DNA from 3 places in the Pseudoalteromonas sp. SG43-5 genome. Region 2 is predicted to be linked to each of the others. Evidence: predicted binding sites of a transcription regulator. Region 2 holds the regulator's gene; each other region holds the start of a gene.
What was found. Region 2 encodes sigma-54, which starts transcription at its own class of promoters, with help from an activator protein. Its sites were predicted from a motif close to GTTGGCACGNNNNTNGNNT; they were not measured.
Positions count from the first base shown of each region.

Region 1 (8,071 bases), on a different contig from region 2:
ACGTAGTGGTATTTTAAAGCCAGTGCTGTCATCGGTAGTTCCCTGACCTTCGATAGATCCAACTATACCTGTAACCAAACGATAGTTGACCGTTGTTTGCGGTAAATCAACGTCGCCTTCACCTGATATTCTAATAAGTGGGCTGATAAGTGATAGGTCGGTATTTTTGCCAACGCCATTAGTAAAGTTAAAACTTCCAGTTAATGCTGAAAAATCTGTTTGCTCAGATTCTTCAAATCCGGTATCAAGCCCTTCAGATGCAGCACCAAAGTTACCTGAAATGAGTTCCTTACCTTTACGAACCATCTCAGCTATATTTGCACCTTTTACAGCTCCATCAGCAAACTCAAATCCAAGCTTTCCATTAAGCGCACCAATAAACGACTTTTGACTTTGGCCAGTTGTGCTTAGGTTCCAATTTAAAGACCCCTTACCCATTAGCTTGTCAAAACCTGCCGCATCCGTTAATAAAGGCTGTGCATCTATTCCAGCTAAGTCAAAGTTAGTTGATATTTTATAAGGTACTTGCTGTGCGTTTACATTGATAACGCCTTTACCTGACCCTTCATAAGCAGAAAAGCTATCTAGGCTTAGTTTTGCAACGCTATTTTTTAAAGTAACAGTAAATTGATTTGCGCCTAATTTAATATCATTTGCTTTTAATCCACTTGAACGAATCACTACATTTGCATCTAGTGAATTTAATGCACTTAAATCAATTTTAGTGTCATCCCATACTATTGGCTCTGCAGGTTTATCTTCTTGCTCTTCTGGCTCTTCTTGTTTTGCCACTGCTTCAGGTAGATACGGGTTTAAGTCAAGCATACCTAAATCAATATCAGCATTTACTGCTAAACGCTTACCTAGGTTAAGCTCGCTCTTACCTTTTATTTCTAATGCGTCTAACGTCGCAACTAAATCTTCTAGATTAAATTTCTCACCTAGTAGGTGCATTTTACCGTTTACACTAAATCCGTTAAATGCATTGTCTTTAGCGTCTAGCTCTACACCTTGCCATTTCGCAATACTTTTAACAGACTCACCGCTTAGTGCTAACTGACCCTTAATATCTTGGCCTTGCTTAGCTATGCTCCCTTCGAACGTTAAATCAACTAAACGAGAATCTAAGGTTTGTTTAACATTAAAAGTAGCACCTTCAATTGCTTTAGCAGGAGTATCTAATTTTATATCAAGATCAAAACGCTCTTGCATATAAGTAATACCCCCTTTTACTTCTAATGTTTTACGAAGTGAAGGAAGTAAAATAGCGAGTTCTAAATCGCTAATTTGTTGTTTGGCACCTGTTTGACCGTCTAGATAAGTAAATGTGCCGCCATAAATAGCAACCTCACCTAACTCAATATCAAAGTTATCTGGAAGCTTTATCGCTTCACCTGATTGGCTCTGCTCTTTTGGTTGCTCTGCAACTGCGTCAAACAACTGCCAATTGGCTTTACCATTTTTGTCGGTTTCTAATAGGATATTTGGTTCGTTTATCACAAACTTATCTAATTTAAACTCACCACCAAATAATGAAAACCAAGGTATGTGTACAGCAAGCTGTTTCATACTCGCCATATCGGCGCGCGAACCTGATTCCATATTTGCAAAATGCACGTCGTTAAGTTCTAACTTTAATGCAGGGAATACGCTAAGTGTTTTATCACCTTTAATAGTAAGAGTGCGCCCAGTTGTTTGTTCTACCTGTTCTGAAACTTTGTTAAAAATAGTATCAGTAGGGATTAAAAACGGTGCGGCAACAATTAGTGCTATACATAGTAAAAGTATTACACCTACAATTTTAAGTAAGGTTTTCATGATCGTCCTTTCAAACGTGCAAATAATGTTCTTATCATAGCGAGTGTTAGCCTTAAAATCATTGTCGTTCTGATAAAAAAGCTTTTTATTAGATATTACATTCCCATCCTGAATCGCCCCTGAAACATTTTGATACCTTTAGGTTACAAATAAATATTGACCCAATGAAACCTTAAGGTTACATTGATACCTACAGGTTACATATTGTAAAAATTTTAAAAGGAAATGAGCTATGTCTAATTAAGATATTAAAAGTGAAGAAAAATTTATGGGCCAAAATGCATGGTTTTCATTATTCATGGGGGTCACTTTATTAATCATTAGTGTTTACCCAATGCTTAATCAAACATCAGCCCCACTATTGTTTTTAGGAACTGCTGCTTTTTTAGGTTCATTCTTTATGTTTGTGATCAGAGGCGGGTTTACATGGAGAATGAAATACCACCTTACATATAAAGATGAGTATTTAAATACCATCGACACTATTGCCTATAAACATGTCGTGCTTGGCTTACTTTTTAGTATGGGTGGCGTGTACTTACTCTCCGATACTCTTGCTTTAGAAGTATCTCACAGCATGATGGCTACATTTTACCTTGCTATAATGAGTTTAATATACGGCGTATCAATTCTTTGGCAAAGCAAAGATTAGGAGCAAAAGTGCAAAATAAAATTGCAAAATACCGCAAAGAAGCAGGCCTTTCTCAACAAGACTTGGCTGATCTAATTGCGGTTTCACGTAAGACTATTAGTACAGTAGAGACGGCACGATTTACCCCTTCGGTAATAATTGCTCTAAAAATAGCAAAGCATTTTAATACCTCAGTTGAAAGTCTCTTTGTACTAGATAAAAATGATTGATACATGTTAAAGCGTTAGTCTCATTCTATTAGCAAAAACACCGATTTAGCTACTTCAATTACAACGTATGGAGGACAGCGCTGTTGTTATTAGCGTAATTGCGCTAAAATAGACCAGCAAAAAAATATATATCTAAACCGGAGATTCTACAAGGCATGAAAAAACTGCTAATTTCACCGTCAAAAATGACGCTAGGCGAACAAGAAAATCAAATCTATCAGAACATTCTGAAGCAATCTTCAGAATTAAGCCTTAACCTTATGGCCGTGAAAGTAGAAAACCACCCTGATGATTTTTTACCTTGGTGTTACGAATTGCTAAGTGCAAGCAGAGATCGTATGAACTACGATTTACTAGAGCCGCAGCAATTACCAGTACTTAAGAAGCTACACGATCAGCTTATTTCAGCTATCAGCTTTTTACAGGTTAAAACTTTACGTATTGCTCCGTGGCCTGTAGTAAGTGTATTTGTAGAACAACACAAAGACGTTATTGCTCTTGATGAACAGCTTCGCTTAGTAGACTACATTAAGAGCATTCGTGAACAATCTCTTAAAGATATGATTCCTGAAGACTTACTTGCGTTTAGCGGTAAGCACATGGCATCACTTGATCCAAGCACATACAACTTTGACGTTGAATGGTTTGCATCAACAAAAAGTGCGAAGAGCTTTCATCAAATGCTTGGCGATTTACCAGGTGCCTTTGACGATGCACTAGTAAATATTCCACTTGAAGGTGACATTACTCAATACGAATATCAACAATTTGTTGCTGCTTATTCAAAAATATTCACCGACAATAATGAAAAACCAACACTTGCGCCTGCAACACGACTGCTTGCAATGCGTCGCCCTGATATATTTACTCCGATCACAAACAATCGATTAGATGCATTATGCGGTGCCCTTGGTGTTTCTAAACTAAAAAATAGTGATTTTGAGCGTTACTGGCAAGATATTGTAAAAGGTATTCAAGCTATGTCATGGTACAAAATGGCTAAACCTAGTAATGAGTTAGAAGCACAATTAGTTGCTATTAAAGCACTAATCCCATGTTTCTTTCACTATGCTGATGCAAAAACACCAGATAACTCTAACTACATCAAACTGTTAAGTAAGCCTAAACGAACTACAACTACGACAGGTAAAACTCAGCGTAGAGGTAAAGAGTCTGCAGAAATTTTAGTAGACCGCGCACTTGCTGCTGACGATATTCCTGAGCACATTCGCAGTAAGCGCGATTCAATTGTGAGTGAAGTTCAAAAAGGTCGTAGTGTAAACGAAACAATTAGCCTTATGCGCACTATATTTGGCTAAAAACTTCTAATTTAGCCGTACTTTTATGGTGCGGCTAGGTTAATTTATGCACCAGCAGTGTGCGCAACATCTTCCTACATACCATCTCTCTTCTCAATCTATAAAATACAAGCTCATGTTTTTAATGTATAAAAATAATTTTTAATAAAAAATAATGAAGCTGGCACATACAGTGCAATTATCTCGTTAGTTAAACAATAAAAAGCCGTCAGCCTAAAGGTTCCGAATACATAATAAAAACCTTGGCGAGCAAAAATCATATAACGGGAAATGGACATGCTAAAACTAAAAAAAACCATCGCTATAAGTGCTATAGCATTAATGGGCGCAACATCTTTAACGTCAACAGCCGTACATGCTGAAGTAACAGCAAATGCAGCGGCAACATCAAACTACTTATGGCGTGGTCAAGAGCAAACTGGGGGCGATGCAGCTATTTCAGGCGGTATTGATTACGCTAATGAATCGGGCTTTTATGCAGGTACTTGGGCTTCAAATGCATCGTGGGCAGATGAAATGACCTATGAGCTTGATTTATATGCAGGCTTTGGTGGCGACATTAACGAAAGCGTTAGCTATGATGTTGGCTATATTTATTACGCTTACCCAGATGCAGCTTCTGAAGCTGACGCAGATTTCTCTGAAATTTACGGTAGCATCAGTGTTGAAGGCTTTACATTTGGTGCTTCAGTACTTGCAACATCAGCTGCAAGTGGTGATGGTACAGACTTTGGTGATTCACTTTACCTGACAGCTGACTACGGTTTTGCTATTGGCAGTAACGGCACTGAAATGGCACTTCACTTAGGCCACTACTCTGGTGACTTTATTGGCGATGATAATATCTTAGATTACGGTGTATCAATTTCGAAAGATGGTTTCACTTTTGGTTTATCTGATACAGATATGGATGACTCAGATATTAAAGCTTACGTTGCTTATTCTGTAGACTTTAATTTATAAGAAAGAATGTGTTACTTGCTGCGACACGAAGGGCCTTTTGGCCCTTTTCTCGTTTTTGAACAAGACCCCTCACACCTGTTAACAAAACGTTACAATTGAATGAAAACAATACATACATTTTCCTTTATTCTATTACCTAGTCACTGGGCATTTATAACTGCCTAGCCATAAAATAGGTATAAAGGAATAATAATGAAATCACCTAACGCGTTTAGCGCCCTACTCGATATTTATATAAGTCCTAGTAAAGCTTTCAATGGTGTTGAACACGCCAAAGGTTGGTCATGGCTTGCTTTTATAGTCATGTCTTTAGTTTCAATGGCGAGTATTTATATTTTTTATTCCACTGTTGATATGCAGTTTTTGATTAATGAGCAAGTAGCAGCATCAACTATTGATGCGACGATTGGCGAGCAAAAAATGATTCGCCAAAGTATAGAGCAAAATGCAGAAGGCCAAATATGGTTTGGTTTGTTTGGCGGCGTAATTGCGCTGGCTATCATGAATGCATTAATGGCACTTTATTATATGCTTGTGGCTAAACAAGATCCTGAATCAGAACATAGCTACGGAGCTTGGTATGGATTCGCTACCTGGACAATGATGCCAGTTGTTATTTCAAGCCTAGGAACAATTGCTCTTGTACTAAGTGCAAGTACAGATCAAATATCTCAACAAGCCGTATATAGCTACGCATCTATTAACCAATTAATAATAGGACTTGAAATTGGCCATCCTTTTTATAGCTTATTAGAATCAATAAACTTATTTAGCTTTTGGAGCATTGCGCTGGGAATGATCGGCTTAAAATGCTGGACTAATTTTTCAACTAACAAAGCACTCCTATTCTCTGCTCTTCCTTCAATTATTATTTTTGGTATTTGGGCAATCATTGCAGCAAGTTAACTCTTAAGTGGAGGTAGATACTAGCTCCACATTACTTAATTCACGGATAGATAAAATGAAAAAAGCAATAATCATCACACTCGCTGTAGGCGCATTTATAGCCCTAATTGTGTCAAAGCAAATTTCTGGCGATGAAAAACAAGCCGAAGTAAATATTGCTCAAGTAGAGCTTGGCGACATTGCTGACTCAATAATGGCTTCAGGTAATTTAGTTTTTAATACACAAGTGCAATTACGCTCTGAAGTGACAGGCCGAGTAGATAAAATATTTGTTCAAGAAGGCCAAGGAGTTAAACAAGGCGATATGTTAATGCGCCTTGATACAACTGCTTTTGAATCAGAAGTTTCCCGTAGTAAAGCAATCCTTCGCGCCACAGAAATTGAAATTAAACACAATAAAACACGCCTTGCTAACCTAGAGCGCCAACTTAAAAGACAAAAAGACTTATATGATGTCGGTTTAGGTAATCAAGAGAGCTACGAGAATATTGAAAGCGCACGCGATCTAGCTAAAATCGATATTGAATCACGAATAGAGTCTTACAACCAAGCACAAGCGTCACTACAAATTGCGCAAGATCGCTTAAGTAAAAGTGTATTTAGAGCTCCAATGAGCGGCTTGCTTGCATCTGTAAATATTAAAGAAGGTGAAACCGTTATAGCCGGTACTACTAATATTATTGGCTCTGATTTAATGCTAGTAGCCGACCCAAGTGCTATTTTAGCCGAGCTACGTGTGGATGAAACCGACATTGCGAGTATTAAGCTTAACCAAAAAGCGAATATTTATGCGGCTGCATACCCTAATAAACCATTTAGTGGCACAGTAATCAATATTGGTACTTCAGCTAAAAACCAAGCCGGCTCTCAAGGTTTATCGTTTAAAGTAAAAGTATTACTCGACACTACTGAGCGCCAGCTATATGCAGGAATGAGTTGTAGAGCAGAGATCGCAACAAGCATTGCCGAAAACGGTTTAAAACTTCCAATAGAAGCAATCCAAAAAGAAGACGATAAAACATTTGTATGGCGACTAAATAGTGATAACACCGTTAGCAAAATCGCCGTAACTGTTGGAATATCATCTGATATAGAGCAAGCCATTACTGACGGCTTAAATGAGGGCGACAAAATAGTTATTGGCCCTGCGCGCCCAGTAAGTCTTCTGACTGAAGGTGATGTGGTAAAACTTAAATCAGATGCAGACAAGGAAGAAGCCTAATGTCTGCGGTAATCAAGCTAGAGCATATTAATAAACAATACAAAATGGGCTCAGAGGTATTTAAGGCACTTGATGATGTAAACGTACATATAATGCAAAACGAATACGTGGCGATTATAGGACCTTCTGGTTCAGGCAAGTCGACCTTGATGAACTTATTAGGCTGTTTAGATACACCCAGCAGTGGCGAATACTACTTAAAAGATAAACTAGTAAAAAGTATGACCGAGACAGAGCTTGCTCATCAGCGTAATGAAAGTGTCGGGTTTATATTTCAAAGCTTTAACTTAATACCACGTGCAACCGCACTAGAAAATGTAATGCAGCCTTTAGTATATCGCTTTATCCCTAGCAAACAGCGCAAGCAACAAGCTCTAGAAGCACTAAAGCGGGTAGGTCTCGGTGATAAAGTTAATCATTTATCTAGCCAGCTATCGGGCGGGCAACGTCAACGTGTTGCTATTGCCCGCGCTTTAGTCACAAAACCACATATATTATTAGGAGATGAACCCACAGGTAATCTTGATAGTAAAACGACCCGCGAAATTATGGATTTGTTTGATGAGCTGCATAACGAAGGTCACACTATTATTTTAGTAACACATGAGCAAGAAATTGCCGATCATTGCCAACGCGTGATTCGTTTAGTGGACGGTAAAGTGGTAAGTGATGTAACTAAAGATGAAGGAATCAAGCAGCATGTTTAAATCAGCTCTTGCGATAATGGAAGGCACTAAGGCCGCTTTTTCAGCTATTAAAGCTAATGCAATGCGCAGCGCACTGACCTGTTTGGGTATTATTATTGGTGTTGCCGCCGTAGTTACTGTCGTTGCAGTAATGCAGGGTTTTACAAAGCAAATAAACGATCAACTTGCTGATATGTCGCCAGATGTAACAACAATAAAGCCTTACACCAGTATTGAACTCGAAATGGTTGGTAAAAATGCCAAGCTTACCTACGACGATTTTTTAGCTTTAAAGT
Region 1 is NZ_JACJFA010000018.1:74,159-82,229, reverse strand. It holds gene H5161_RS16475 (AsmA family protein) at 1-1,818, opposite strand, end outside; gene H5161_RS16470 (hypothetical protein) at 2,087-2,470, shown strand; gene H5161_RS16465 (helix-turn-helix transcriptional regulator) at 2,479-2,679, shown strand; gene H5161_RS16460 (hypothetical protein) at 2,835-3,998, shown strand; gene H5161_RS16455 (TorF family putative porin) at 4,275-4,961, shown strand; gene H5161_RS16450 (YIP1 family protein) at 5,154-5,867, shown strand; gene H5161_RS16445 (efflux RND transporter periplasmic adaptor subunit) at 5,923-7,089, shown strand; gene H5161_RS16440 (ABC transporter ATP-binding protein) at 7,089-7,796, shown strand; gene H5161_RS16435 (ABC transporter permease) at 7,789-8,071, shown strand, end outside.
Region 1: H5161_RS16455 (TorF family putative porin) is a predicted target of sigma-54. The motif match lies at 4,158-4,176, and genes of this name have one in related genera.

Region 2 (8,071 bases):
GTTTTTTGAAAAACCCATTTTTACTTTATATAACGAGCAACAAACGTGGCAAATAAATGCAGACGAAGCAACATTATATGAAGATAAACAATTAATTTTAGAAGGTAATGTGGTTGCCAAAAATTTAACCGATAACGCCATGATAGACAAAATCAATGCTGATAATATTCAGGTTGATATAAAGTTATTAACAATGCGTTCGGAGCAACCCGTCATTATCACTGGACCCAATTTAAAAATCACCGGTAAAGGCCTAGAAGCCGACTTGAAAACCGAAGTGATAAAACTAATTAACCATACGCGAACCATATATTATGACCAATAAAATATTAAAATCACTTATAATTCCTACACTTATACTAGCGTTTAATAGTAGTGCTGCAGAGCAAAACACGCAACCTGCTGCCAATCAAATTTCAATAAGTGCCGACAAGCAAGAAGGTCAATTGAAAGCTAATGTGGGTATTTTTGAGAAAAACGTTGAGATTATTCACGGTAATCGCCGCATTACAGCCGATCGCCTAGAAGTACACAAACGTGATGAACTTGGTGATAATAAACAATTATTAATTGCCACAGGTAGCCCTGCGCACTTTGAAGAAAAGCAATCAGACGGCACGACTATGAGCGCCAGTGCTGACGAAGTACGTTATGATGTATCTAAGCGTTTTTTAACGCTTGTTGGTAATGCACAAGTTTCGCAAGCCGGACAAAAAATAAATGCTAAAAGCATTACCTACGACATAGAGCAGCAGCTCATCAGTGCCGAAAAAGATGAAAACTCAACTGACCGCGTTCACACAATTTTAGTACCGATCGAAACTAAAAAAAGTAAAAAAGGCGATAAAGGTCAACCATGAGCACATTAAAAGCAGAACTATTAGCAAAAAGCTATAAAGGTCGTGAAGTTGTAAAAAACGTCGGCCTTGAAGTACAAGCTGGCAGTATAGTTGGCTTACTTGGCCCTAACGGTGCTGGTAAAACAACGACTTTTTATATGATTGTAGGGCTTGTTCCTAGCGACAAAGGTAAAATATCTATTGATGATAACGATATTACTCTTTTACCTATGCATAGTCGTGCTAGATTAGGCATAGGCTACTTACCACAAGAGTCATCGATTTTTAGAAAGCTGACTGTTTATCAAAACTTAATGGCCATTTTAGAAACGCGCAAAGAACTAAATAAACAAGCCAGAGAAGACACGCTCAATAACTTATTAGATGAATTTAGCATACAACACATTCGTGATAGCCAAGGTATGGCATTATCGGGGGGAGAACGTCGTCGTGTAGAAATAGCACGAGCGCTGGCAGCAGATCCTAAATTTATATTACTGGATGAACCGTTTGCCGGTGTTGACCCTATTTCGGTATTAGATATAAAGAAAATAATAGAACATCTTAAAAATCGTGGGATTGGTGTATTAATTACCGACCATAACGTAAGAGAGACCCTTGATGTTTGTGAAAAAGCCTACATTGTTTCTCATGGGGAGCTGATTGCATCAGGTACTCCAGAACACGTATTAAATGATAAAACAGTACGCGATGTTTACTTAGGCGAGCAATTTAGGCTGTAACATTTACGCCATGTCTTTAAGCATCTGCTAGTATTAATTATAACAACATAAAAGGATTGTTAGAGATACATGAGGCAATCACTACAGCTGCGCATGGGCCAGCAACTTACAATGACTCCACAGTTGCAACAAGCTATTCGTTTGTTGCAACTCAGTACATTGGATCTCCAGCAAGAAATACAAGAAGCTCTCGACAGTAATCCACTATTAGAGGTTGAAGAGGCAGACTATTCCGAAGACGCTGCTGGTAAAAACGAGCAAAAAGCTGATACCGATGACATAACTGTTAGCGCATCTGCTGATGATGCTCCGAGCGAATACGAACAAGATACTGGTGAAGCACTTGCAAAAGACACGCTAAGTGACGACATGGCTATGGATGTCAGTTGGGATGAGTACATGAGTGCCGCTCCTGCAGCCTCATCAGGTCCAATGCCTGAAGACGAATCAATATACCAAGGCGCCTCTACTGAAACGCTCCATGAGTATTTAATGTGGCAATTACAACTAACGCCATTTAGCCCTACAGACGAAGCTATTGCTATTGCTATTGTAGAAGCTGTCGATGATTCAGGTATTTTAACACTAAGCTGCGAAGAGATTTTAGAAAGCTTTAATCAAGAAAACGAAGATGATAACGAAGTCGAACTTGATGAAATTGAAGCGGTATTAAAACGCATCCAACTGTTTGATCCTGTTGGTATTGCTGCACGTAGTTTACAAGAGTGTTTGTGTATTCAGCTTAATCAATTTGATAAAGAAACACCTTATATTAATGAAACGAAAATGATTTTAACCGAGCATATTGATCTATTAGCAGCTCGCGACTATCGTACATTAATGAAAAAAACTAAGCTCAAAGAAGAAGAGCTTAAAGAAGTAATGACACTAATACATACTCTCAACCCAAAACCTGCAGATACTATTGTAAGGGAAGAATCTGAGTATGTTATTCCTGATGTGTCAGTTAAAAAAATTAAAGGCCGCTGGGTTGTCGAATTAAACCCAGATAGCATGCCTAAAATTCGTGTTAATAGCCAATACGCAGCAATGTCTCGCACTGTAAAATCAAGTGGCGACAGCCAGTTTATTCGCTCACATTTACAAGAAGCTAAATGGTTTATTAAAAGCTTAGAAAGTAGAAACGACACGCTATTAAAAGTTACTAATTGTATTGTTAAGCAACAACAAGGCTTTTTTGAACATGGCCCTGAAGCCATGAAACCAATGGTTTTAAATGATGTTGCTGAAATGGTAGAAATGCACGAATCGACAATTTCTCGCGTAACTACTCAAAAGTACATGCATACACCCCGTGGTATATTTGAGCTTAAATATTTTTTCTCAAGCCATGTAAGTACTGAAAACGGTGGTGAATGTTCATCTACAGCAATACGTGCGCTTATCCGAAAATTAATCGCAGCAGAAAACTCAGCAAAACCATTGAGTGATAGCAAAATAGCGGATATATTGGCTGAGCAAGGAATTAAAGTAGCGAGACGTACAATCGCAAAATACCGCGAATCTCTTGCTATTCCACCGTCAAATCAGCGTAAAAGTCTGATTTAAGACGCTAAACTAAGAGGGTAATGCTTATGCAACTAAACTTAACTGGTCGTCACGTAGAATTAACCGATTCACTAAGAGACTATATTAATACTAAATTTGCGAAGCTTGAAAGACACTCTGATCATATTAATAATGTTCATGTCATTCTCGATGTAGAAAAATTAAATCAAAAAGCAGAAGCCACAATACACGTAAGCGGTGCTGAGCTATTTGCCTCTACAGAACATCAAGATATGTATGCCGCTATTGACTCGTTGATCGACAAGCTCGATCGCCAAGTAATCAAACACAAAGAGAAGCTTGCTCGACACTAATATGATGAAATTAAGTTCACTTATATGCCAGGACTGCAGCAAAGCTGCGGTCCTTTTTAATAGCAAAAAAAGAATTTTAGAGTTCATTAGCGAACTTGCTCACGACAAACTTCCGTATTTACCGCAACAAGATATTCTTAATGCTTTAATGAGCAGAGAGAAATTAGGTAGTACAGGTATAGGACGTGGCATTGCTATTCCTCATGGAAGAATGAGCGGTGCAGAAGAGCCTTTGGCTTTAGTGCTCGTTAGCGAAACTCCAATAAACTTTGATGCAATCGATAATCGCCCTGTTGATATTTTTGTCGCACTCATCGTACCAGATGGCGATAACCAGCAGCACTTAAAGACTCTAGCAACCATTGCTGATAAACTAAACAACAAAGATTTTTGTAAACAGTTACGCAGTGCAAAATCTGATACTGAGCTTTACCAAGTTATTGTCGATCAATCATAGTTTTATAAAGGGTGTTAAATGGAGTTAATTATCATAAGCGGCCGTTCCGGTTCTGGAAAGTCGGTTGCTTTGCGCGTTGTAGAAGATTTAGGTTATTATTGCGTAGATAATATTCCAGTAAACCTACTACCTTCATTAGTTCGCAGTGTGTCTGATAGCTACGATAAAATTGCTGTTAGCATAGATGTGCGCAACATCCCTAAAGAACAAGATGAATTTAACGATATTCTTGAATACTTACCAGGCTTTGCAAACCCTACGTTATTTTATTTAGATAGTGACGATCAGACATTGATCAAACGCTTTTCTGAAACACGCAGATTACACCCACTATCAATAGACTCGTTGCCTCTTGATTTAGCCATCAAAAAAGAAAAAGAATTACTTGATGTATTAACCACTCGCGCCGACTTTATGATAGATACGACTGATTTAAGTGTTCATCAACTCGCTGAATCTATTCGTGAAAAGATTTTAGGTAAAAAAGATAAGCAACTGATTGTCACATTTGAATCATTTGGTTTTAAACACGGTATACCAAAAGAAGCAGACTACGTATTTGATGCACGCTTTTTACCAAATCCACACTGGGAACCAGAGTTGAAGCCTTTAAATGGGTTAGATCAACCGGTTAAAGACTATTTAGCTAATCACAGCATAGTGCAAAAATTCACATGGCAAATTCAAACATTTGTACAAACGTGGTTACCGCATTTAGAACGAAATAACCGCAGTTATTTAACCATTGCTATTGGGTGTACAGGTGGGCAACATCGCTCTGTGTATTTAGCGCAAACTATCGGTGAAAGTTTTGCAATGACACATCCCAATGTAAAAATTCGCCATCGCGAACAAGAAAAATAATATAGCTGAATAATCACCTGTTCAGCTTAGGTAGAGTAAGTTATGCATTGTGAAGATACCTTTTTAATAAAAAACAAATTAGGCTTACACGCCAGAGCAGCTACTGTGCTTGCGCAATTAGCAGTACAATTTGATGCTACAATCACATTATTCCAAGATGACAAAGAAGCAGCAGGCGATAGCGTACTTGCATTAATGTTACTTGAAAGTAGCCAAGGAAAAGAAGTTAAAGTTGTTTGTAAAGGCCCTGATTCTGAGCAAGCTTTACACGCTGTTGGAGAATTAATAGCACAACGCTTTAATGAACAAGAATAATCTGTTTTATAAAAACAATATTCGCATTACTAGTGCTTCAATTAAAACAGATATATAAAATAAATAGGTTAGTAACGCCAGTTAACTCACCTCCCCCCATAAAGTAATATAACAATTTATAAAGGACGCCAATGCCAGAAGCTTTTGAACAAGATTATCCACTACAGCAACTAAAGCAGGTGACGAAGTCACTCAATAGTGGTCAATTTGTTCAAGTTAGGCGCATGCTCGCAAAAACGGCTCCTTGTGATACCGCATTATTATTAGAATCATCACCGCATAAAATTCGCCGACTGCTTTGGCAATTGGTCGATCCTGATGTGCAGGGTGATGTTCTTGAAGAATTATCTGAAGATGTTCGTTTAGGCATTATTGCCCAAATGGAACCTAAGCACATTGCCGCCGCAACTGAAGACATGGGCCACGATGACTTAGGTGAAGTATTACGTAGCCTGCCAGATACCGTCTATAAAGACGTTGTTAGCGCGATGGACATTCAAGACCGTGAACGTGCCACGCAAGCACTGTCATATCAAGAGCGTTCAGCAGGTGCGCTAATGAACACCGATACGGTGACCATTCGCCCTGATGTAACACTCGATGTTGTACTTCGTTATATTAGACTGCGTGGTGAGTTACCAGAGGGTACAGATGATTTATATGTTGTTGATAAACATAACTGCTTTATAGGCGCTTTATCGCTGAGTACATTATTAACTAATCCGCCAGAAAAAATTGTCCGCGATTTAATGGATGAAGATTGTGAGTCTATCCCAATCTCAATGGATGAAAGTGAAGTAGCGCAATTATTTGAGCGTCATAATTGGATATCGGCCCCAGTGGTGGACGATAACGACCAACTCCTCGGTCGTGTTACTATCGATGACATCGTTGATGTAATCCGAGAAGATGCCGAGCATAGCTTATTAAGCCTAGCCGGTCTTGATGATGAAGAGGATACATTCGCGCCAGTACTAAAAAGCTCTAAAAAACGCTCAGTTTGGCTAGGAGTTAACTTACTAACCGCACTTGCAGCTGCTTTTGTAGCTAGCTTTTTTGAAGGCACTTTAGATGTGCTCCCTATTTTGGCTGTGCTTAACGGTATTGTCCCTTCTATGGGTGGTGTTGCTGGTAGCCAATCATTAACGCTTGTTATCCGTGGTATTGCAGTAGGTCATATAAACCAAACAAACCAACGTTTCTTGATGATGAAAGAACTGGCCATTGGCGCGCTAAACGGTATTTTGTGGTCACTATTAATTGCGGGTGTTATTGCGCTATGGCAGTGGGACTTTATGCTTGGTGGCGTACTCGCCTTCGCTATGTTTATGAACTTAGTGGTGGCAGGTGTTGCTGGTGCAAGTATTCCAATAATTCTTAAAAGAATGAATATAGACCCTGCTCTTGCAGGGAGTGTGGTGCTAACCACGGTGACTGATATTGTTGGTATATTCGCCTTTTTAGGTACTGCTACATGGTTGCTGATATAAATTAAACGCTTTAAATGTAAAAAACTACAGCAAAAATACTTAGGGTAAATCAGTAGCTATGGCAACGGATACCAAACATAAAAATGACATACCTAAAAAAACGCTAAAACAAAAAAGCGTATCCATATTAAAAAGTCTACTGGTATATGGCTCTATATTTTTCGTCATTTATACCGCCGTCAATTGGTGGCGGCAACCTGTCATGCCAGCAAATCCTCAATTACAATTAATCGACTATAAAGGGCAAAACATTAATTTAGCAGCAATGAGCCAAGATAAACCCACGCTTGTGTATTTTTGGGGAACTTGGTGTCCTATTTGTAGTATTACCTCCCCTGCCATAAACGAACTCGCAAACGAGAATAAATACCCTGTTGTGAGCATCGCGATAAAATCAGGCTCTGATCAAGAGCTGCATGATTATTTAAATGAGCAAGGCTACAGCTTCAGTACTGTTAACGATCAACACGGGGAGATATTTTCCGATTGGCAGGGACAAGTCACGCCATCTTATATAATCTTAAAAGATAATAAAATGACGCAAGGACTCACCGGCATTCAGCCGTTATGGTCACTTAAATTGCGTTTGTGGTTATCATCAATGCTTTAAAAAAAAGCTAAACTTAGCACAGGATATCTAAAGAGAGGGGGGCTCTAAAACCTCACTCTTTATCACCTACAATAATATAGATAATAAAGAGCAAAGCTGACTTAATTTACGTATACAAAAGCTAAAAAACGCGTACCGCAATTAGCCTTATCTATTAGCGAATAAAATTACTAACGTGTGCTTTGACGATTAGCGCCCACTTTTGGCTTAGTGTTTGCCTTTTTAAATTGGCTAAAACCAGTATGTCGCGTTAGTGCCGGACGCCCACCTTTTTTACCACCTTTACCTGATTTTTCATCGCGCCCTTCTTCTGGCACTAAACAGTTAGGCCCTTTACCAATTAAATTAGCTTTACCCATTTTACGTAGAGCTTCACGTATCATTGGCCAACCAGCTGCATCGTGGTAGCGTAAAATAGCTTTATGTAATCTACGTTGGCGTGCGCCTTTAGGTACTGGAACAACTTCTGAGTTGTTTTTTATATTACGTAAAGAGTTCATCTCTGTATGGTAAATAGTCGTCGCATTAGCCATAGGTGATGGGTAAAAATTTTGTACCTGATCAAGCTTAAAGTCGTTTGATTTAAGCCATAAAGCCATGTTTACCATGTCTTCATCTTTTGTACCTGGGTGAGCAGATATAAAGTAAGGAATTAAATACTGCTTTTTACCGGCTTCTTTAGAGTACTTATCAAATAGTTCTTTAAATTGATCGTACGCTCCCATACCTGGTTTCATCATTTTTGATAATGGACCATCCTCTGTATGCTCTGGCGCTATTTTTAAGTAACCGCCTACATGGTGCGTTACTAATTCTTTAACGTAACGCGGGTCGCGTACAGCTAAATCGTAACGTACACCTGAAGCAATC
Region 2 is NZ_JACJFA010000014.1:9,470-17,540, reverse strand. It holds gene lptC (LPS export ABC transporter periplasmic protein LptC) at 1-325, shown strand, start outside; gene lptA (lipopolysaccharide transport periplasmic protein LptA) at 315-860, shown strand; gene lptB (LPS export ABC transporter ATP-binding protein) at 857-1,582, shown strand; gene H5161_RS14160 (RNA polymerase factor sigma-54) at 1,652-3,151, shown strand; gene hpf (ribosome hibernation promoting factor) at 3,178-3,465, shown strand; gene ptsN (PTS IIA-like nitrogen regulatory protein PtsN) at 3,470-3,922, shown strand; gene rapZ (RNase adapter RapZ) at 3,941-4,786, shown strand; gene H5161_RS14140 (HPr family phosphocarrier protein) at 4,829-5,101, shown strand; gene mgtE (magnesium transporter) at 5,233-6,591, shown strand; gene H5161_RS14130 (protein disulfide oxidoreductase) at 6,794-7,201, shown strand; gene H5161_RS14125 (YgiQ family radical SAM protein) at 7,372-8,071, opposite strand, start outside.

Region 3 (8,071 bases), on a different contig from region 2:
CAGATAAAATTAGTTTTGATATGGTTGATGTAGATAGTACAGGCCTATCAGTAAATGCTGTTGATATAGGCGATGGTGGAGATACGGATGCTGCAGTTACTGCTATCGATGCTGCGATTGCTCTTGTTGACTCTAAGCGTGCGGATTTAGGTGCGGTTCAAAATCGTTTTAGCCATACAATTAGTAACCTTGCTAATATTCAAGAAAATGTATCTGCATCACGTAGTCGTATTCAAGATACTGACTTTGCAACAGAAACTGCAGAAATGACTAAAAACCAAATATTGCAACAAGCAGGTACGTCTATTTTGTCGCAAGCCAACCAGTTACCACAAGCAGCACTTAGCTTATTAGGTTAATGAGTTAAACGTTATAGCTTAATGGGTAGCTAGTACATAGAGTCAGTATTAGTTTTAAAACAAGGAGGTGGCTTTAGCTACCTCCTTTTGTGGTTTAAGGGTTTTAATTGAGCTATTGTTGGTTTAATTAAGTGAAAAATAGGAATCTGTTATGAATACTATTAATTCCAATGCAGAAGTTGCATTATCTCTCTCGATTGCGAGTGAAGATAAAGTAGTTGGTCAGGCAGCTAGTTCGTTAACTGAACGTGCTGTTGACGATGTAAAGCAAGCCGATACACAAAATCAACAAAAGCTACAGCAAAACCAATATAAAAATAACAATCAAGATGAAAAAGCTCAGCCGTTAGAGCGTGAACAACTAGAACAAATGGCGCGACAATTGCAGGATTTTATGGGCGAAATGAACCGTAGTTTGCAATTTCAAGTCGATGAAGATTCAGGTCGCGATGTAATTAAAGTATTAGATAAAGATAGTGGTGAAGTTATTAAGCAATATCCTTCTGAGGAAGTATTAAATTTGGTATCTAAACTATCTGAGTCGGCAGGTATTTTAATTGACCAAACAGTTTAGCGGGTAATTTAATGCATTATTCATTAAGTATCGATTTTTAGGTGCTAAGTTTTAAATGTTACTAGTTAAGTTAGTTTATTTTAAGTATTTAATGAGGTGAAGTATGTCTATTTCGTTTAATGGCCTAGGCTCAGGTTTAGCTGTATCAGATATTGTTGATGCGCTAGTAAATGCTGAACAAGCCCCTGCTGAAGCTCGATTAGATACAAAAGAGAACAACTTAACAACTGATATCTCTGCTGTCGGCGCACTTAAATCAGCACTCGAAAAAGTTCAAGATTCTATGGCTAACCTTGGAGACGTTGATAATTATCAAAAGCGAGAAATATCTGGTGAGGATGATTTTATTTCGCTTACTTCGGATAAGAATGCACAGCCAGGAAGCTACTCAGTTAAAGTAAATAATTTAGCTACAGAGCATAAAGTATTATCGCAAGCATTTGATCCTGAAACAGCGGTAGGTGAGGGGACAATGACCTTAACCTCGGGTGAAAACAGTTTCGTTATTGACGTGTCAGATACTGCGACCTTGAGTGAAATTCGCGATGCAATAAACGACAGCATCGATAATGACAGTATTAATGCCACGATTATTACTGATGATAACGGTCAACACTTAGTTATATCGGCTAAAAATAGTGGCGCTGAAAATGAAATTAAAATAGAAATTGCTGATACCGATGGTAGTAACACAGATGTAAATGGTCTTTCACGTTTGGCATTTGACTCTGCCGGTGTACAAAATGCGAGTGAAATAATAGCGGCAATAGACGCATCAATTACTATTGATGGCTCGCTAACAATAAGTAGCCCCTCTAACACGTTTGAAGATGTTATTGATGGGATAACTATTACCGCTAATAAAAGCCATAGTATCGATGACGATGTTAGTAATTTATCTGTTGCAGAAAATAACGATAATATAGAAGAAGGCCTTAATAGCTTTATTGAAAGCTATAACGAGTTACTTAACTTAAGTAATACATTAGGTTCTTCCACTGCTGACGGCGCAGGTGTTATGGCGGGTGATTCATTACTTCGAGGAGTAATGTCAAAACTTCGAAGTGAGATAACTGAGTCGATAGATTTAGGCAATGGTGATTCTTTATCGCTTTTACAACTTGGTGTGTCTTCAGATCAATACGGTGTCTTAAGTTTTGATAAAGAAAAACTTGATGAGCAGCTTAAAAATGATGTTGATTTAGCTCAGAAGTTTTTTATAGGTGACGAAGCAGACGATGATGATATAGGGTTTGCAGGAGCATTCGATGACTTAATGGATTTTTATACTAAATCAGATGGCTTAATTGAAAATAGAATTGAGAGTAAAGAAGGACAGCTACGCGACCTTGATGATGAAAGGGATTCACTCACACGCAAAATGGAATCTCTTTCATCTAGGTTGTATGCGCAATATAATGCGATGGATTTATTAGTTGCTAGCCTCAATAATACCAGCAGTTACGTTCAAGCTCAGTTAGAAAATATGCCTGGAGTTGTAAGTAATAACTAAAAAAACTCCTTATTGAATAGTAAACACAAAAACCGTTATTTAAAACGGTTTTTTTGTATTTTCTATTTGAGTAGATTTTAGCGACTTGCCTTATAGGCTTTAATCGCCTTTCCTGATTTTTTATGTTTAATAATAGCTTTTGATGATTCGTTTTTTGCACTATTCGCATTTACTAAAATAGTATTTATACGAAGCTGAATTAATTCTAACTGCTCTGCACTTGGGCCTTCACTGCTTTCACACCATTGCTTTAGTTCAGTATTTAAAGTGCCTAAAAAAGGCTGAGCTTCGTCTGCATTATTATCATTTACTAACACTTCAATTTTACTAAGCAACGTTCGTATGAGCTCAGAGTAGTTAGTTAGTTGCTCTGAAGATGTTGGCGAGTCCATAATTTAAATTAAACCGCAGGGCTGCGTTGATCTAGTGGAATGTTATCCCAGCCTTCTTTAATTTCTTTAACAATACTTGATATTTCAGTAATTGCTTCAATATCGTTATGTAGGTTAGCTTGCGTTAAGCGACGTTGGCAGTAATCGTAAAGTGCCAATAAATTGTTAGAAATACTAGGGTCTTGTTCTACTTCTAAATTAAGTGCATCTTGCAGTGCACCAAATAACAAAATACATGCTGAAATGTTTTCCCCTTTTTTTGCTATTTCTTTGCGCTCAATAAACCCTTTTGTAGCTGCTAAGCGACCGATAATATTACTGAATATAAGGTTTATTTGTTCGTATGGGGCCATTTCGGCAATGCTGCTGGCACGAACTTGACTGTATTTTTTTACTGAGACATGAGCCATGGGGTGATCCTAAAATTTAAAACAATAAAATTATGTGAAAGTTGATATAAAAACTTGTATAAAAACTTATATAAAAAATCAATAAAGCTTTTATACTTTTATAAGAACAAAGCAATATTAATGCCAAGCATTTTCACTTATTTATGTATCGGCACTTGTAACTTCAACTTAAATTTATAATTGAGTTTATTTACTAACAATAGCATTTTTATTGACGAGTAAATTAATTTTTAGGGCTAAGTTATAGTTAGGTAATAGTTAAGTAATAACTAAGTTAAAACTATAACCCATACTTAATGATTAACCATTAAGTATGATTGACTTAACTAGCCCGTCTGTTTTTTGGCGTTTATGTCAAAAAACTGCCGCTATCACTTGCATCCATGCTGAACTGGCTTACAATTTAACTAATTATACAAATTAGTGAAAGTACGGCTCGCTAAATATGATCTTGATTTTAGATAATAATAACAACCGCGCAATAGGATTAAATGCTTCACTTGGCTTTATTGGTGAAGCTGTCCAACTATTAAGCGAAGACTGCTTTGAACAAGAATGCAAAAAATATCAGCAGCAAGAATGCATGATTATTTTAGGAGCGTTGCAATCACTTGACCACGAAAGCTTAATTAAACGCTATCCAACATTACCGTTTTTATTGATTGGCGAAACGCTAAAACCACTATTAAGTATCGCTAATGTGGTGGGGCTTATTTGCGAGCCATTTAATCACGAAGTGACAACGCAGTTACTTCACGATTGCCAGCAGTATCAGCGCATGTTGCCTAATGAGCATAAGCATACTAAACCACATAAAACTTTTGACGGACTTGTTGGTGAAACAGAAGCCGTAAAAGATGTTCGCTTTTTAATTGAGCAAGTGGCAAAAACCGACGCTAATGTTTTAATTTTAGGCGAATCAGGCACAGGTAAAGAAGTGGTTGCCCGTAATGTACACCTGCTTTCAAAGCGTATTAATGGACCGTTTGTACCTGTTAATTGTGGTGCTATTCCGGCTGAGCTGCTCGAAAGTGAACTATTTGGCCACGAAAAAGGCGCGTTTACTGGTGCTATATCGGCTCGTAAAGGGCGCTTTGAACTAGCTCAAGGTGGGACGCTATTTTTAGACGAAATAGGCGATATGCCACTGCAAATGCAAGTTAAGTTGCTGCGAGTATTGCAAGAACGCAGTTATGAACGTGTTGGTGGTACAAAGGCCATTCAGGCTGATGTGCGCGTTATTGCGGCCACGCATCGTAATCTTGAAACAATGATTGAAGAGGGAAGTTTTAGGGAGGATTTATATTACCGATTAAATGTATTTCCTATCGAAAACCCATCGCTGAGTGAGCGAGCTGATGATATTCCGCTGCTTTTAAAAGAGTTAATGCGCCGAGTTAACGACCAGACTGGTTCTACCGCTAAGTTTACAGAGCGCGCAGTTGAGAGCTTAAAAGAACATGCTTGGCCTGGTAATATTCGTGAGCTTGCTAATTTGGTGGAGCGTATGGTTATTATGTTCCCTGACAAAGTGGTTGATATTCCTGATTTACCTAACAAATATCGTTACATTGAAGTTGAAGCCTACGAGCCAGAATACCCTGAAGAGTTAATGGAAAAAGACGCCTTTAACGATATATTTAGCACCGGTTTTAGCGATTATGAGAGTGAGCCTGACGCTGAGTTTAGCCAAACGGGTAGTGGGCTATTACCTGATGATGGTATTGAACTTAAAGATTATTTAGCAGAGCTTGAAATTAGCTTAATTACCCAAGCGTTAGAGCGCTATGATTACGTTGTAGCGCGTGCTGCAGAGATATTAGGGGTTCGCAGAACAACACTCGTTGAGAAAATGAAAAAGTATAATCTTTCACGAGATTAGAAGAACGAAAATGGTGAAATACTTTTCGTTATTTATTATTCATTTGTGATCAATCACTTTACGGGCTTTGCCCGTCACGCAAGCATGGCGTCTACAAGATAACCCAAACTTAAACCTTGGCGGTAGACGCTGAGCTTGCTCGCGTGAAAAGCGTAGCTTTTAATCATTTAAATAAAACGTTATTTCACAAAGAGAAAAACGAAGGTAAATGAGAAACCATAGTCAACTTACGCTTTACTTCTCTAAAGCGCAGCGTCTCTTAACCTCTTTGTGAACTAATCACTTTTATGGTTATAAATCACTTACTCACTAAAAGTCTTAATAATTTCTTCTTTCCTAAAACAATCATTACTGTGATCGTTAACCATACCGCAGGCCTGCATATGCGCATATACCGTTGTTGGGCCTAAAAACTTAAAACCCCGTTTTTTTAAATCTTTAGCAAATGCAGTTGATGCCTCTGTAATTGCTGGGTAGTCCTCAGCGTTATTTAAATTACTTATAATCGGTTTATTATCGACAAACTGCCATTGGTAGTTACTAAAACTTCCAAATTCTTTTTGTATTTCTATAAAGCACTTTGCGTTGTTAACAGTTGCCGCAATTTTTAAGCGATTGCGCACAATACCCTCATCAAGCATTAATCTCTCAATGTCATCTTGTGTGAGTTGTGCCACTTTATCTACATCAAAATTAGCAAATGCTTTTTTATAACCGCTGCGCTTTTTTAAAATTGTGTACCAGCTTAAGCCGGCTTGCGCTGATTCAAGAGTGATAAATTCAAACAGCTTTGTATCATCATAAAGAGGGACGCCCCATTCTTCATCATGGTAAATAACGTAGTCGGGTTTAGTGGTGTCGAGCCACGGGCAACGGCACTTTTTTTGCTCACTCATTATTATTCCTTTTTGTGTGCGTCATTTTTATGTCGCTCAAATTATTGATGTAACTTAATGATAAGTATGTAAATAAATTTTGGTATAAATCGTGCATTTAGACATGTATCTACATCAATTCGAGATTTGATTATGGCCCTTGCTAGCGTGCTAAAACCACAGTTTTTTTCTGCAAATCAGTATAACCCATGTTTACTTCAAGAGGAGTACATTGGTGAATTAAGCGATCTGCGCAAGCAAGCAAGTTGGCTTTCACATTTGGTTGATACCATGCCAGCAGGCGTGGTTGTACTTGATGGCAAAGGGTTGATTGCAAAAGCGAATCAAATAGCGATTGATATGCTTGGCGAGCCACTTGAAGGCGAACGCTGGTTTAATGTTATTCAGCGCTCTTTTAGGCCACATCAAGATGATGGCCATGAAGTGTCTTTAAAAGACGGACGCCTAATAAAGCTTGATATTACTGCTTTAGCACCAGAGCCTGGGCAACTTATTTTAATGACGGATTTAACCGAAACCCGCCGCCTACAAAAACGTGTTGCACATATGCAGCGATTAAGCGCGCTGGGCAAAATGGTTGCATCATTAGCGCACCAAGTACGCACACCGCTCTCAGCCGCTATGCTGTACGCTGCTAATTTAGGGTCAAAGCGCTTACCAGAAGCATCTCGAGATAATTTTCAAACAAAGTTAATGTCGCGTTTAAAAGATTTAGAAACTCAAGTAAACGACATGCTGTTATTTGCTAAAAGTGGCGATCAGCAAGTTGTTGAGCAAGTTTCAATGCAGCAGCTTTTAACAGAAGTTAAAGCAGGTGCCGATGCGATGGTCGCACTTAATGAAAGTGAGCTAGATGTAAGCTTACCAGAACCCGATATACAAATAGTTGGTAATAAAACGGCATTGGCCAGTGCTATTCAAAATCTAGTGCACAATAGTATTCAAGTTATTGGCGGTGGCGCAAAAGTAAAAATTAGCGCACAAAGAGATTTAAAAGATTTAGATATGGTTCGTATTAGTGTGAGCGACAATGGCCCAGGTGTTGATTTAAGCCAAAGCGATAAAATTTTTGAACCATTTTTTACTACAAAAAGTCAGGGCACAGGTTTAGGGCTTGCTGTAGTGAGTTCGGTGGCTAGTGCGCACCAAGGCCGTGTTGATGTGACTAATAATACGCATGGTGGTGCCTGCTTTAGCTTGTTACTGCCTATTAAGGCAACATCTAAATTAGAGGGGTCATTATGAGTAACACTATTTTAGTTGTCGAAGATGACGCAGGGCTTCGTGAAGCCTTAATAGATACCCTTGAAATGTCGGGTATTGAATGTGTTGCAGCGAGCAGTGCTGAGCAAGCAATGTTACTGCTTAAAAAAGATCAATTTTCGCTTGTTGTAAGCGACGTGCAAATGGGCGCAATGAGTGGACTTGATTTACTACGCAGTATTAAATTAAACCACCCTGATTTACCTGTATTGATGATGACGGCGTATGCCACAATTGACGATGCGGTAGAGGCCATGCGCCTAGGTGCAATTGACTACATGGCAAAACCATTTGCACCTGAAGTGCTGTTAAATATGGTGAGCCGTTATTTGCCTGAAAAAGCAAAAGAAACCGACGGCCCCGTTGTTGCTGATCCAACTAGTATTCAATTATTGGAGCTTGCAAGTAAAGTAGCACGCTCTGATGCAAGTGTAATGGTACTTGGCCCAAGTGGTTCGGGTAAGGAAGTACTTGCGCGTTATATTCATGATAAGTCGAGCCGATGTAATGAGCCATTTGTAGCGATTAACTGCGCGGCTATTCCTGAAAATATGCTCGAAGCCACGTTATTTGGTTACGAAAAAGGGGCTTTTACGGGGGCGATTCAAGCATGTCCGGGTAAGTTTGAGCAAGCACAAGGCGGTACTATTTTACTTGATGAAATTACTGAAATGGACTTAGGACTACAAGCTAAACTTTTACGCGTACTGCAAGAACGTGAAGTAGAGCGTTTAGGGGGGCGTAAAACAATTCAGCTCGATGTACGTATTTTGGCAACCAGT
Region 3 is NZ_JACJFA010000013.1:116,204-124,274, reverse strand. It holds gene H5161_RS14075 (flagellin domain-containing protein) at 1-359, shown strand, start outside; gene H5161_RS14070 (flagellar protein FlaG) at 511-933, shown strand; gene fliD (flagellar filament capping protein FliD) at 1,037-2,446, shown strand; gene H5161_RS14060 (hypothetical protein) at 2,524-2,838, opposite strand; gene fliS (flagellar export chaperone FliS) at 2,847-3,248, opposite strand; gene H5161_RS14050 (sigma-54-dependent Fis family transcriptional regulator) at 3,694-5,130, shown strand; gene H5161_RS14045 (DNA-3-methyladenine glycosylase I) at 5,433-6,026, opposite strand; gene H5161_RS14040 (PAS domain-containing sensor histidine kinase) at 6,159-7,271, shown strand; gene H5161_RS14035 (sigma-54 dependent transcriptional regulator) at 7,268-8,071, shown strand, end outside.
Region 3: fliS (flagellar export chaperone FliS) is a predicted target of sigma-54. The motif match lies at 3,358-3,376, and genes of this name have one in related genera.